4 regions of the Pantoea sp. Z09 genome follow, and region 4 is predicted to be linked to each of the others. Evidence: predicted binding sites of a transcription regulator. Region 4 holds the regulator's gene; each other region holds the start of a gene.
What was found. Region 4 encodes CRP, which controls carbon source genes, mostly activating them, when cyclic AMP is high. Its sites were predicted from a motif close to ATGTGANNNNNNTCACAT; they were not measured.
Positions count from the first base shown of each region.

Region 1: epd (erythrose-4-phosphate dehydrogenase) is a predicted target of CRP. The motif match lies at 1,082-1,099, and genes of this name have one in related genera.
Region 2: MC269_RS15240 (iron-containing alcohol dehydrogenase) is a predicted target of CRP. The motif match lies at 1,520-1,537, and genes of this name have one in related genera.
Region 3: azuC (stress response protein AzuC) is a predicted target of CRP. The motif match lies at 1,690-1,707, and genes of this name have one in related genera.

Region 1 covers NZ_CP092373.1:739,174-742,834, reverse strand. Annotated here, with positions in the region: gene epd (erythrose-4-phosphate dehydrogenase) at 1-881, opposite strand, end outside; gene MC269_RS03610 (polymer-forming cytoskeletal protein) at 1,362-1,886, shown strand; gene tkt (transketolase) at 1,917-3,661, opposite strand, start outside.
Region 2 covers NZ_CP092373.1:3,172,283-3,175,943, reverse strand. Annotated here, with positions in the region: gene MC269_RS15245 (dihydrodipicolinate synthase family protein) at 1-250, opposite strand, end outside; gene MC269_RS15240 (iron-containing alcohol dehydrogenase) at 261-1,409, opposite strand; gene MC269_RS15235 (four-carbon acid sugar kinase family protein) at 1,599-2,858, shown strand; gene MC269_RS15230 (D-threonate 4-phosphate dehydrogenase) at 2,851-3,661, shown strand, end outside.
Region 3 covers NZ_CP092373.1:114,702-118,362, forward strand. Annotated here, with positions in the region: gene mqo (malate dehydrogenase (quinone)) at 1-28, opposite strand, end outside; gene MC269_RS00510 (DUF1158 domain-containing protein) at 542-784, opposite strand; gene mntP (manganese efflux pump MntP) at 1,087-1,662, shown strand; gene azuC (stress response protein AzuC) at 1,793-1,858, shown strand; gene dgcN (N-acetyltransferase DgcN) at 2,110-3,117, shown strand; gene dgcA (N-acetyl-D-Glu racemase DgcA) at 3,119-3,661, shown strand, end outside.
Region 4 covers NZ_CP092373.1:310,482-314,142, reverse strand. Annotated here, with positions in the region: gene MC269_RS01405 (YheU family protein) at 1-138, shown strand, start outside; gene MC269_RS01400 (phosphoribulokinase) at 200-1,069, shown strand; gene MC269_RS01395 (OsmC family protein) at 1,127-1,531, opposite strand; gene crp (cAMP-activated global transcriptional regulator CRP) at 1,832-2,464, shown strand; gene MC269_RS01385 (YccS/YhfK family putative transporter) at 2,523-3,661, shown strand, end outside.

The DNA.
Region 1 (3,661 bases), 430 kb from region 4:
CTGTGCGGATCGTGGTTAAAATCTACTGAGACTAACGGTAATTCCGTATAGTCAACTATACCACGAAATGCCCCCTCTGACGCGTTTTGCAGCAGCGCGTTGACCTCGCTGGCCCTGACCGACTGGCGTACGGAAACGCTGAGATCGATGGCCGTAACGTTGATGGTAGGCACGCGTACCGCGATCGCTTCAAAGCGGTCATTAAATTTCGGAAAAATACGGGTGATGCCGGCGGCCAGTTTGGTGTCGACCGGAATGATCGACTGACTGGCGGCGCGCGTACGGCGCAGATCGCTGTGGTAGGCGTCAATCACCTGCTGATCGTGCATCGCCGAGTGAATGGTGGTGACGGTGCCCGACTCGATGCCGAAGGCGTCGTCCAGCAGTTTGATCACCGGAATAATGCAGTTGGTGGTGCAGGAGGCGTTAGAGACGATGCGGTCTTCCTGCTTCAGCGCCTTTTCGTTCACGCCGAACACCACGGTGGCGTCGAGATCGTTGCCGCCTGGATGGGAGAACAGCACCTTCTTCGCGCCCGCCTGCAGATGCGCCTCGCCGTCTGCCCGGCTGCCGTAAACGCCGGTGCACTCCAGCACGATGTCGACGTTAAGCTCGCGCCACGGCAGCGCGTCGATATCGGCATGATGCAGGATGCGGATGGTATCGTCGCCGACCCACAGCAGGTCGCGCTCCTGACGCACGTCAAAAGCGAAACGCCCGTGGCTGGTGTCATATTTCAGCAGGTGCGCCATACCGGCCGCTTCCGCCAGTTCGTTGATCGCCACCACCGTGATTTCTGCTCGCCGCCCGGTTTCATAGAGCGCGCGCAGCACGTTGCGTCCAATGCGACCAAATCCATTAATGGCAATGCGAACCGTCATATCACCCCAGCAGTTAAATTCAGTGCAAAATCGGAACGATAGCCTGAGCCAGACATTCACGTTTGTACAGGAAATTCTTGCGCTTTTGCCACGGCATACCGCCGGAAAAAACGCCGTCGCAGCGCGGACTGAAACGGTTCAGCTACAATAAAGAGAAGCAGTAATAATTGGAATGCGTCAGATCAAATCAGAATTTAAAAATCTGACCAGGATCACACTTGAATCGTTGCGATGGATATAAAACGACCGCCAGACGCGCCCCGCTTTAGTAAAGTAACCCTGCATAGCGCCTGGCAACCGGCGCGTTCTGATGGCAGACAAGTGATGAACTACAACCTGCTTTGGTATCTCTGGTTTCTCTGGGCCTGCGCGCTGGGCGCCTGGCTGTTTGGCTGGCGTATAACGCTGCTGCTGGCTGTCATGATGACGCCGATTGCCCATGCCGCGTTCAGAGGATCAAAATTGAATAAGGGAATAATCATGTTTAAACGCAAAGCGCCGCCGGCCAGCGACGGCGATGTCGCCATGCCCGACATGGCGGCGACCTCAGAGGAACAGGATCAGGCGGCGCGCCTTTTCGGCGGCACTATGATTAAAGCCGCGCCCGCCGCTATCACCACCATTCAGGAGAGCTGCACCATCGTCGGCGAGATCACCGCCGAGGGCGACGTGCACATCAATGGCAGCGTGACCGGCAAAATCATGGCGCAAAAAACCGTGGTGCTGCAAAAACAGGGATGCGTCGACGGCGAGATCTATGCGCAGCGCACCGAGATCGGCGGCAGGCTAAAGGGGTTATGTCGCAGTCGCGAAGTGGCGGTTAACGCCGAGGGCGTTATGGAGGGCACCATTGAGTGCGAATCGCTGGCGGTGCATCCAGAGGGACGCTTTTATGGCTCTTCGCTTCCCTGGGAACAGGAGAAGAGAGAGAACGGCCTGACCGACGCGCCTGCGCCCGACGGTCAGACCTTTCAGCTGCACAAGGCGACGCTATTGCAGCCGTAGCCCTGTTGGATTCGCCCGCCTGCGCGGGCTTTACAGCACCGCTTTCGCCTGCGCCACGACGTTGTCGACGGTAAAGCCGAACAGCTCGAACAGCTGCTCAGCCGGGGCGGATTCGCCGAAGGTGGTCATGCCTACTACCGCGCCGTGCAGGCCGGTATATTTCTGCCAATAGTCGGCGATGCCCGCTTCAATCGCGACGCGCGCGCCGATCGCTTTCGGCAGCACCGCTTCGCGGTAGGCGGCATCCTGCTTGTCGAACGCGTCGGTAGACGGCATAGAGACCACGCGCGCCTTGATGCCTTCGCTGCTCAGCCTGTCGTATGCCGCGACCGCCAGTTCGACTTCGGAACCGGTGGCGATCAGGATCACCTCTGGCTGGCCGTCGCACCCTTTCAGGATGTAGCCGCCGCGTGCGATGTTCGCCAGCTGCTCAGGGGTGCGATCCTGCTGCGCCAGGTTCTGGCGAGAGAAGATCAGCGCGCTCGGGCCATCTTTGCGCTCAATAGCGTATTTCCACGCCACGGCGGATTCAACCTGATCGCACGGGCGCCAGGTGCTCATGTTCGGCGTGGTGCGCAGGCTGGCAAGCTGCTCGACCGGCTGGTGCGTCGGGCCATCTTCGCCCAGACCGATAGAGTCGTGGGTGTAGACCATGATCTGACGGATCTTCATCAGCGCCGCCATACGCGCCGCGTTGCGCGCATATTCCACGAACATCAGGAAGGTGGCGGTGTACGGCAGGAAGCCGCCGTGCAGCGCGATACCGTTGGCGATGGCGGTCATACCGAACTCGCGCACGCCGTAGTGGATATAGTTGCCCGCTGCGTCGACGTTGATCGGCTTAGAGCCGGACCACATGGTCAGGTTGCTCGGCGCCAGGTCAGCGGAGCCGCCCAGGTATTCCGGCAGCAGCTTGCCGAACGCTTCAATGGCGTTCTGGGATGCTTTACGGCTGGCGATTTTCGCCGGGTTCGCCTGCAGCTGTTCAATAAATTTCTGCGACGCTTCCTGCCAGTCAGCCGGCAGCTCGTTGCTGACGCGACGTTTGAATTCGGCAGCCAGCTCCGGGAACGCCTGCGCGTAGGCGGCGAATTTCTCGTCCCACTTCGCCTCTTTCGCCTGGCCCGCTTCTTTCGCGTCCCACTCGGCGTAGATCTCTGACGGGATCACGAACGGCGCGTGCGCCCAGCCCAGCTGTTTACGGGTCAGCGCCACTTCGTCTTCGCCCAGCGGCGCGCCGTGCGAGTCGTGGGTGCCGGCCTTGTTCGGCGAACCGAAGCCGATAACGGTTTTGCACATCAGCAGCGAAGGCTTATCGCTCACCGCTTTGGCTTCGTCGATCGCTTTGGCGATGGCGTCTGCGTCGTGGCCGTCTACGCCGCGCACCACGTGCCAGCCGTAGGCTTCAAAGCGTTTGGCGGTGTCGTCGGTAAACCAGCCGTCGATGTGGCCGTCGATAGAGATGCCGTTGTCGTCATAGAACGCCACCAGCTTGCCCAGCTTCAGGGTGCCGGCCAGCGAGCAGACTTCATGCGAAATGCCTTCCATCATGCAGCCGTCGCCCATAAACACCCAGGTGTTGTGATCGACGATATCGTGACCCGGACGGTTGAACTGCGCCGCCAGCGTGCGCTCGGCGATGGCGAAGCCGACCGCGTTGGCGATGCCCTGGCCCAGCGGGCCGGTGGTGGTTTCCACGCCTGGGGTGTAGCCATATTCCGGGTGACCTGGAGTTTTAGAGTGCAGCTGGCGGAAGTTCTGCAGCTCGCTCAGCG
Region 2 (3,661 bases), 1.1 Mb from region 4:
TCGAGATCTCGCCGATATGCGCCACGACCGGCGCGCGGCCGTTAACCTCATCGACGCAGGTTTCAGTCACCGCGACCTTCTCCTGCTCGTTCAGCACAAAGAATTCGCCGTTGGTGCCGCCGCAGAAGATGCCGTTGCCCGCATCCAGCTGGCGTTTTACCTGCTCGCGCTGGGCGGCCGGGTTAAAGGCGCCTTCCCGATCGAAACAGGTGACAATAGCGGTCAATACGCCGGTAATTTTCTGGCTCATACAATCCTCTTTATTCCTGGTGTGAAGGGAACAACGTCAGGTAGACGTCACGGACGTCATTCGCGCTGACGGCAGCGGGCACGTTCTTCATCAGACGCTGCACGTCGAGCGCCGCTTCCACTAAATAGGGCAGGTGATCCGGGCCGATGCCAAGCTCTTCAAGGCTGGCGGGCAGCCGCAGACGTTTAACCAGCGCGGTGAAGTAAGCCACCAGCGCGTGCGATTTCGCCTCGTCGTCCAGCGCGAGATCGGCGTCGGGCAGCAGATCGTAGGCCTGAGCGAATTTGCTCACCGCGGAGGGACGAACAAAGGTCATGCAGGGCGCCAGCAGAATGGCGTTGGCGACGCCGTGCGGCAGATGATATTTGCCACCCAGCGGATAGGACATGGCGTGCACCAGATGCGTGCCCGCGTGGGCGATGGCCGCGCCGCCGTAATAAGAGGCCCACAGCATATCCAGCCGCGCCTGCAGGTTATGTGGCTCGGCAACGGCGGTTTCGAGGCTGGCGAACAGCTTTTTCATGCCGATCAGCGCGTAGTTGTCGCTGACGGGATTCGACACCGTGGCGGTGAAGCATTCGATCAGATGGCACAGGGCGTCGATGCCGGTGGAAGAGGCGATATGCGCCGGCATGCTGGTGGTCAGCTCCGGCACCAGCGCCACGAAGTCGGGCAGCATTACCGGCGAGATAATGCCAACTTTGGTTTCGCGCTCCGGGATCGCCAGAATGGCGTTCGGCGTCGCTTCCGAGCCGGTGCCTGCGGTGGTCGGGATCAGCAGCGAGGTGGTGCGCGTCACCGGTTTTTCGCCCGCCAGCAGCGCCTCCAGCGACGGGGCGTGGTCGACGCAGAGCACCGACAGCAGCTTGGCGACATCCAGCACGCTGCCGCCGCCGACGCCAATCACCAGATCCACGTCACGCGTGGGCAGCGCCGCCAGGATTGCCGCGACGTCGTGCTGGCTCGGCTCTGGCGGCACGCTGTTGATCACGCTAACGCTGGCGATGTGCTGCTTCAGTTGGGCGATCAGCGCCTGCACCGCCGGAATGGTTTCAATATTCTTGTCGGTCACCAGCAGCGCGCTGGCCTTCTCTTTCAGCAGATAGCTAATGTCGTTCAGCGCCTGATAGCCGCTAATTACCGTGCTGTTGATGTTCATTTCATACCCTTATTACTGCGGTTCCAGACTGAATGATTGGTTTTGCTCACGTCAGTGCGATGTCTGTCACTTACTGTGCCTCAATTTATAGGGCATATTGATTTCGATTAATTTGATCTTGCTCACATATAATCAATCATGATTGAATATAATCATTCACAGCGGCACAGAGCCGAATCGGGAGAGAAAATGACGCAGAAGTCCTGGAAAACGCCGGTGATGGTGATCGCGGATGATTTTACCGGCGCCAACGACGCGGGCAGCGGACTGGCCCAGGCGGGGGCGCGCGTGCATGTGCTGTTCAGCAGCGAGACGCCGCTGGAGGCAGACGCCGCCGACGTCTGGGTGATCAGCACCGACAGCCGTGCCCTCAGCGCGCAAGAGGCGGCCGCGCGCACGGAAGCGGTGGTGCGTCGGCATCAGGCCTTTATTGCGCAGGGCTGGCTGTTTAAAAAGATCGACTCCACGCTGCGCGGCAACATCGGCGCAGAGGTGCGCGCCGCGCTGGCCGCCAGCGGCAAACAGCGGGCGCTGATTGTGCCTGCCGTGCCGCGGCTGGGGCGCGTCACGCTTGGCGGTGAAGTGCGGGTGAACGGCGTGCCGCTGCTCGAAACCGAATACGCCAGCGATCCGAAAACGCCGGTGATCAGCGCACGCGTCTTAACCCAGCTGGGGATCGACGGCAGTGAAATCGATCTCGCCACGCTGCGCAGCGATCGCTTTCCTGCGCGTCTGGCTGAGGCAGAGGGCGCGGTGGTGATCGATGCAGAGCACGAAAGCGATATCGCACGCATCCTGGCCGCTGCCGCGCAGCTTGACGACACCCCGCTGCTGGTCGGCGCAGCCGGTCTGAGCGACGCGCTCGGCGCGCAGCTTGCCGCACGTGACGCCGCGCCGGTGCTGGCGGCCATCGGATCGATGAGCGCCAGCGCGCAGCAGCAGATCGCCCGGCTGGCGGCACAGCGAGAGATTACGCTGGTGGAGGTGGATATCCGCCAGCTGTTTGACCTGCCGCGCTGGCCAGACGGCGAACAGTGGGCCGCGCAAGCCATCGCCGCGCTGCGCGACGGGCGTCATACGGTGCTCCGCACCTGTCAGCGCGCCGATCAGCGGCATGAGATCGACGCGCTTTGTCAGCAGCAGCAGATCACGCGTCAGCAGCTTGGTGAGGCGATTTGCCGGTTTTTAGGCGAGCTGATCCTGACCATCTGCCGCGCGCAGCGGCCTGCCGGGCTCTATCTTTCCGGCGGCGACGTGGCGATTGCGGTGGCGCAGGCGCTGGGCGCCAGCGGCTTTCAGATTCAGGGCATCGTGGCGGGCTGCGTGCCGCACGGCGTCCTGCTTAACAGTGAATTTACCCTGCCGGTGATGACCAAAGCGGGCGGTTTTGGCGACGAAAACACCCTGGTAGCAGCCATTCGTTTTATTGAGGAGAAGTCGAGTGAGTAAAATTATTGCGGTGACCATGGGCGATCCGGCGGGCATCAGCCCGGAGATCGTCATCAAAGCGCTGGCGGAAGGCGACCTTAACGGCGCGCCAGCGGTGGTGGTGGGATGCGCGGCGACGCTGCGTCGCATCCTTGCCCTGAATATTACGCCGCAGGTTGAGCTGCGCGTGCTGGATAGCGTAAAAGAGGCGCATTTTGCGCCGGGCATCATCAACGTGATCGATGAGCCGCTGGCCGATCCAGACACTCTGAAGCCCGGCGTGGTGCAGAAGCAGGCGGGCGATCTCGCCTGGCGCTGCGTTAAGCGCGCCACCGAGCTGGCGCTGGCGGGCGAAGTGCAGGCGATCGCCACCGCGCCGCTGAATAAAGAGGCGCTGCACTCGGCGGGTCATCTCTATCCCGGCCACACCGAACTGCTGGCGCATCTGACCGACACCAAAGATTACGCGATGGTGCTCTACACCGATAAGCTAAAGGTCATTCACGTCACCACCCATATCGCGTTGCGCAAATTCCTCGACACGCTGAACCAGACGCGCATTAAAACGGTGATCGGCATGGCGGACACCTTCCTGCGCCGCGTCGGCTTTGAAAAGCCGCGTATCGCGGTGGCGGGCGTCAACCCGCACGCCGGCGAAAACGGCCTGTTCGGCGACGAGGAGATCACCACCGTCGCGCCGGCGGTGAAGGCGATGAAGGAGCAGGGCATCGAGGTTTTCGGTCCCTGTCCGCCGGATACGGTGTTCCTGCAGTGTCAGGAAGGGCAGTATGATATTGTGGTGGCGATGTATCACGATCAGGGGC
Region 3 (3,661 bases), 200 kb from region 4:
GCGTAAGATTTACAGCTGTTTTGCACATGAGGCGACATCTCCTCTCTCTGTTGACCTGATGCTCAACAGTTTCGCAGGCGAAATAGTCACGCTTCTTGGGAGCGCGTTGCGCTATTTCCTAAAGGTTAAGACTCAGGTTCGTTTAAGCGGGATGCAGGTTAACTGCACGTTATGCTTTGTCTGTTGAATATAACATTCTCATCTCTGAATTAAACATTTGTTTATTTTTTAAATGCAGAAATGATTCAGCATAAGAATTAATCATCTCAGCCTGGCGGCCATAAGGAATTTTTTACCGTAAACTCAGCGGGTTAACCTGATATGATGTTGCGTAACTGCACAATGACAGTGCATAACGGCAGATGACGAGAAAATGGCCATATTTTATAAGCCAATGATTTTATGGATTTATACTGAAAGGGATCGATAAGGAATTTTTGACGTGACCGCCGGGAAACCGCGTTTCTGTAAAAATAGTGTTACATTTTTGTGATTTTGATCGGCCCGCGCCAGAGGAAAAAGGCGCGGGCGGAGAGGTTCGTCAGGAACGGAACCAGCGGCGATAAATAAAGCGGATCACATAGAACTCCACCGCGCCCAGCAGCAGAAACCACACGCAGAAGATCAGGGTGTAGAGCTGGTTGATATCCTGCAGGTGCAGCCGTTGGGTCAGGCTTCTCGCCATTGTCAGGCCAAAATTGGGCGCTGGCAGCAGCAAAGCAGAGAGAAAGCCAAGCAGCAAAATGCCACCGGGAATAATCAGGGACTCGAAAGGATTTTTCATCAGCAGGTTCCGCGTTAATCAGCGCGGCTATTTTCCGGCAATCGCCGCCAGGGTTCAATCCCCGCGCGTCGGCGAGGCGCATGCGGTAAAAAGGCCGCAAGAAAAGGCTTAAGTACCATCAACTTAGCGGCAAAAGATAGCGAACGATAAAAGTTATAGCCTTTGCTATACTTAAATCCCTGATTTTGTTGTCTTTTTATCGGGCATCATGCGTGCTAGACTGCGCGCACTTTTATCAGACTGAACAGATAATGCGGTCAAAAGCGGGTGTTCGAACGCTTTTTACCCTGACACTAGCCATTATGACTTTTATCGCCACCCTGATCCTGGCTTTCGGCATGTCGATGGACGCCTTTGCCGCTGCGTTAAGCAAAGGCGCGGCGCTGCATCGCCCCGGATTCAAAGAAGCGCTGCGTACTGGCCTGATTTTTGGCGCCATTGAAGCGCTGACGCCGTTGATCGGCTGGGCTGCTGGCCTGGCCGCCAGCCGCTATGTAATGGCGTGGGACCACTGGGTCGCCTTTTTCCTGCTGTCGTTCCTCGGCGGCCGCATGATGATGGAAGGCTTCCGTCAGACAGCGACGGCTGAGCCGTGCGAAGCGCCGCAGCGTCACGGCTTTCTGGTGCTCGCCACCACGGCGGTCGCCACCAGCCTCGATGCGCTGGCGGTTGGCGTCGGCCTGGCCTTTTTGCAGGTCAACATTATCGCCACCGCGCTCACCATCGGCATGGCGACCACCATTATGGCGACCACCGGCGTGCTGGTAGGGCGTTTAGTGGGGCCGGTGCTGGGCAAATGGGCGGAAGTGCTCGGCGGGCTGGTGTTAATCTCTATTGGCTGCACTATTCTCAGCCAGCATCTCCATCTCTTCGCCTGAGATCGGCCAGGCAGATTAATGCTGTTTTTGTGATCTGGTTCAAAATTTATTGCCTGCAAAATGCACAGAAGTTATAATTTCTCTGCATTTCTTCAACAAATTTTGAATCAGGTACGCTATGAAACGCTTTATGAAATATGTTTTCCGTGCTTATGTTGAAACCTTTAAGTACGTCCCGCCAGGCGCAATGTATTAATCTTCTCTTGTTGCATCGCCTCAGGTAATCACGGCGTCTGCTGCGCCGTGATGCCCGCTAGTCATAGCCTTTTCTTTTTACCCTTTCCCCTCTTTTCGCCTGCTCAAGCCGCCATTGCGCGCCTGTCATAAGCGCAGCTTTTTGCTATAGCTCCAGGTTATAGCCCGCGACTAAACAAGCATTCGTCCCGCTCTCTCTGCCGTGAAATAGTGCGCTTCAGACCCTCAACCCTGTCTGAAAGAGAGCGCATCATGTTTATCCCGCAACCTTATCTGCTGTTTCTCGGCGACGTCACCGATCCGCTTGCGGCCAAAACCGCGCGCGGCATTCAGGTATGGCGGCCCGAACAGTGCGTCGGCGAAATGTGTCTGCCCGGCTGCACCGTTTCCCTTGGCCTCGACGAGCTGAACATCGCCGCGGCGAAGGCGCGCGGCGCCAAAACTCTGGTGCTCGGCACCGCCAACGCGGGCGGCTATCTGCCGCAGCACTGGATGGAGAGCGTCACCTCCGCCATCAAAGCGGGCATGAACGTGGCGAGCGGCCTGCATCATCGCCTGGCGGACGAACCGGAGCTGGTGGCGCTGGCGGAGGCGCACGGCGTCGCGCTGTTCGATATCCGTCATATGCGTCCGAAACTGGCGGTGGGCAGCGGCAAAAAACGCAGCGGCAAGCGCGTGCTGACTGTCGGAACCGACTGCTCGGTCGGCAAAATGTACACCTCGCTGGCGCTGGAAGCCGCGATGCGCGAACAGGGCATGAAGGCGGATTTCCGCGCCACCGGGCAGACCGGCATCCTTGTGGCGGGCGAAGGCATCGCTATCGACGCGGTTATCGCCGATTTTATCGCCGGCGCGGCGGAGGCGCTCTCGCCCGCTAACGACGACGATCACTGGGATATCGTCGAGGGGCAAGGCTCGCTGTTTCACCCCTCCTACGCGGGCGTCAGCATGGGATTGATCCACGGCGCGCAGCCGCACTGGCTGGTGATGTGTCATGAGATGGGACGTCCGCATATGCGGCATTTACCGCATCAGCCGATGGTGGGCCTGGCGGACTGCGTCGAAGCCAATCTGCGCGCGGCGCAGGTCACCAGCGACAATCCGCAGCTGGCGGGTTTCGCCATCAATACCTCGAACTTCAGCGAACAAGAGGCGCGCGACTACTGCGCGCAGCTCAGCGCAACCTTTGGCGTGCCGGCGACGGATCCGGTGCGTTTCGGTATTGCGGCCATCGCCGCGCTGCTGAAAGAGCGAGGCTGATATGCGCCGTATGCTGATCGACGTGCTGACGCTGCCGCTGGCGCGGCCGTTTGCTATTGCGCGCGGCACCCGCACCGCCGTGGCGGTGATACGGGTCACGCTGGAGCAGGATGGCTTTATCGGGCGCGGCGAATGTACGCCGACGCCGCGCTACAACGAGTCCGTCGAGGGCGTGCACGCGCAGCTCAACGCGATGAAAGATGCAATCGAGGGCGGCCTCAGCCGTCAGGCGCTGCAGAGCCAGCTCAACGCGGGCGCGGCGCGCAACGCGCTGGATTGCGCCCTGTGGCGTCTGGATGCCGCGCGCGTCAGGAGGACGCTGTGGCAGCAGGCTGGCGTGGCCGCGCCCGCGTCGGTGGTGACCGCAGAAACCCTGAGCCTCGACAGCGTCGAGAAGATGACCGAGGCGGCGGCGGATGCGGTGTCGCGCGGCGCGCGGCTGCTGAAAATCAAGCTCGACCGCGAGGCGATAGTGGAAAAGGTAGCGGCTATCCGCGCCGTCGCGCCGGATGCCACGCTGATCGTCGACGCCAACGAAGCCTGG
Region 4 (3,661 bases):
TACGGCGAACAGGAGCGCAGCTTGGCGCAAAAGGTCGATGACGTGCGCCGCCAGCTGGAGCGCGGCGACGTAGTGCTGGTCTGGTCGGAACTGCATGAAACCGTCAACATTATGCCGCGCAGCGAATTTCGCGGCTGATGCGCCACGGCCTTTTTCGTGTTAACAATGCTCATCGCCCGAGGTTACAGGAAGCTTTACCATGTCAGCACGACACCCGATTATCGCGGTGACCGGCTCCAGCGGGGCCGGCACCACCACCACCAGCCTGGCGTTCCGTAAGATTTTCCAGCAGCTCAGCCTGCACGCCGCCGAGCTGGAGGGCGACAGTTTCCACCGCTATACGCGGCCGGAGATGGATATGGCCATCCGCAAAGCGCGCGATCTGGGGCGGCACATCAGCTATTTCGGGCCGGAAGCTAATGATTTCGGCCTGCTGGAGCAGACCTTTATCGACTACGGCAACGCAGGCAAAGGCCAGTCGCGCAAGTATCTGCACACCTACGACGAGGCCGTGCCCTGGAATCAGGTGCCCGGCACCTTTACGCCCTGGCAGCCGCTGCCGGAGAACACCGATATTCTGTTTTACGAGGGGCTGCACGGCGGTGTCGTGACGCAGCAGCACAACGTGGCGGAAAAGGTCGATCTGCTGGTGGGCGTGGTGCCGATCGTCAATCTGGAGTGGATCCAGAAGCTGGTGCGCGACACCGGCGAGCGCGGCCACTCGCGCGAAGCGGTGATGGACTCGGTAGTGCGCTCAATGGAGGATTACATCAACTTCATTACGCCGCAGTTCTCGCGCACCCACATTAACTTCCAGCGCGTCCCCACCGTAGATACCTCGAACCCGTTCGCCGCGCGCGAGATCCCGTCGCTGGACGAGAGCTTCGTGGTGATCCACTTTCGCGGGCTGGAGAATATCGACTTCCCCTATCTGCTGGCGATGCTGCAGGGATCCTTTATCTCGCATATGAATACGCTGGTGGTGCCGGGCGGCAAGATGGGGCTGGCGATGGAGCTGATTATGGCACCGCTGGTGCAGCGGCTGATGGAAGGCAAACAGATCGCCTGACCAGGTCTGGAGCGGGAGCGAGTAGCAAGGCCCGCTCCTTACATACAGTGCGCTTTTTTACAGCGCGACCACTTCATAGCTATGGGTCATCTCTACGCCCTTGCCCAGCATCAACGCCACCGAACAATACTTCTCCGCCGAGAGATCCACCGCGCGCGCCACGGCTTTGTCGCTCAGCGCCTTGCCGGTGACCACAAAGTGCAGGTTGATATGGGTAAACAGGCGCGGCGCCTCTTCGCGGCGTTCAGAGGTCAGTTTCACCTCACAGTCCACCACGTCGTTGCGCCCTTTCTGCAAAATAGAAACCACGTCGATGGCGCTGCAGCCGCCCGCGGCCATCAGCACCATCTCCATCGGACTGGGCGCTTTATCGCCGGAGTTGCCGTCCATCAGGATCTGATGCCCTGACGACGACTCGCCGAGAAAGGTTAACCCTTCGACCCACTTCACTCTTGCCTGCATGTTTCCACCTCGAGAATAGCCCGTTTGCCGCCAGAGTACGCGTTCGCCTGGCAAACAGCAATCCAGAGTAATCCCCCCTTTGCTGAAGCGAGACAACAGAAGACAGTCGGCAAAAGCTGTGCTACAAACAGTGCTGAAAATAGTTCGTCTTGCTAAGGACGAAGACGGGACACATCAAGCGCCTGGCGCAAAATAAGGCCCGAATAATCTCCTTTAGGGGAAACGCTTGAAGCTTTCATCGCCTGGCAGGGAATAATCCCCCCGCGTTTTGGGCACGATTACAACAGAGGATAATAGCGAATGGTTCTCGGCAAACCGCAAACAGACCCTACACTCGAATGGTTCCTGTCCCATTGCCATATTCACAAATATCCATCCAAAAGTACGCTGATTCATCAGGGTGAGAAGGCTGAAACCCTCTACTACATCGTGAAAGGTTCCGTTGCGGTACTGATCAAAGATGAAGAGGGCAAAGAGATGATCCTCTCTTACCTGAATCAGGGTGATTTTATCGGCGAGCTTGGCCTGTTTGAAGAAGGTCAGGAGCGCAGCGCCTGGGTGCGCGCGAAAACCGCGTGCGAAGTGGCAGAAATTTCCTACAAGAAATTCCGCCAGCTTATCCAGGTGAACCCGGATATTTTAATGCGTCTCTCATCGCAGATGGCGCGCCGTCTGCAGGTAACATCGGAGAAAGTGGGCAATTTAGCTTTCCTCGACGTGACCGGACGTATTGCACAAACCCTGCTTAACCTGGCGAAACAGCCAGACGCCATGACGCATCCCGACGGCATGCAAATCAAAATTACTCGTCAGGAAATTGGCCAAATCGTTGGTTGCTCGCGTGAAACCGTGGGCCGCATTTTGAAAATGTTGGAAGACCAGAATCTGATTTCCGCACACGGCAAAACCATTGTCGTTTACGGCACCCGCTGATTTCCTCTCACTCACGGCGTGATCTTACCGTCACGCCGTTACTGCTTTTAGCGAAGTGATGTGGCGTCGAATCATCTACCACCCCGAAGTTAACTATGCTCTGCGGCAGACGCTGGTGCTGTGCATTCCCGTCGCGCTCGGCTGGCTGTTCGGCGATCTGCAAAAAGGGCTGCTCTTCTCGCTGGTTCCCGCCTGCTGCAACGTCGCGGGCCTGGATACGCCCCATAAGCGCTTCTTCAAACGACTGATCGTTGGCGGCTCGCTGTTCGCGCTCGGCAGCTTTCTGATCCAGCTGCTGACCCTGAAAGGGGTGCCGCTGCCTGCGGTGCTCTTTGTGCTGCCGCTGCTGCTGGGCGTCACCGGCGAAATCAGCCCGCTGCACGGCCGGCTGCTCTCCGGCACGCTGGTGGCGGCGATCTTTACCCTGAGCCTGATCGGCCGCATGCCGATCTACGTGCCGCCGCTGCTCTATATCGGCGGCACGCTCTGGTACGGGCTCTTCAACTGGTTCTGGTTCTGGCTGTGGAAAGAGCAGCCGATGCGCGAAACCCTGAGCCTGATCTACCGCGAGCTGGCGGACTACTGCGACGCCAAATATACCCTGCTGACCCAGCTCACCGATCCGGAAAAAGCGCTGCCGCCGCTGCTGGCGCGCCAGCAGAAAGCGGTCGATCTGATCAACACCTGCTATCAGCAGATGCATATGCTCTCCGCCAGCCGCGACAACAGCCATAAACGGCTGACGCGCGCCTTTCAGGTGGCGCTCGATCTGCAGGAGCACATCTCCGTCAGCCTGCACCAGCCGGAAGAGGTGCAAAAGCTGGTAGAACGCAGCCATGCGGAAGCGGTGATACACTGGAACGCCAAAATCATCTCGGCGCGGCTGCGCGCGCTGGCCGACGCCATTCTCTATCACCAGCTGCCGAGCCGTTTCGAGATGGAGAAGCCGCTCGGCGCGCTGGAGAAGATCGCTCGCCAGCATCCCGACAATCCCGTCGGCCACTTCTGCTTCTACCACTTCAGCCGCATCGCGCGCGTGCTGCGCACCCAGAAGCCGCTTTATCAGCGCGACCTGATGACCGATCGTCAGCGCCGGCTGCCGCTGCTGCCCGCGCTGCGCAGCTACCTGTCGCTGAAGTCCGCCGCGCTGCGCACCGCGGCGCGCTTCGCCGTGATGCTGATGTTCGGCAGCGCGCT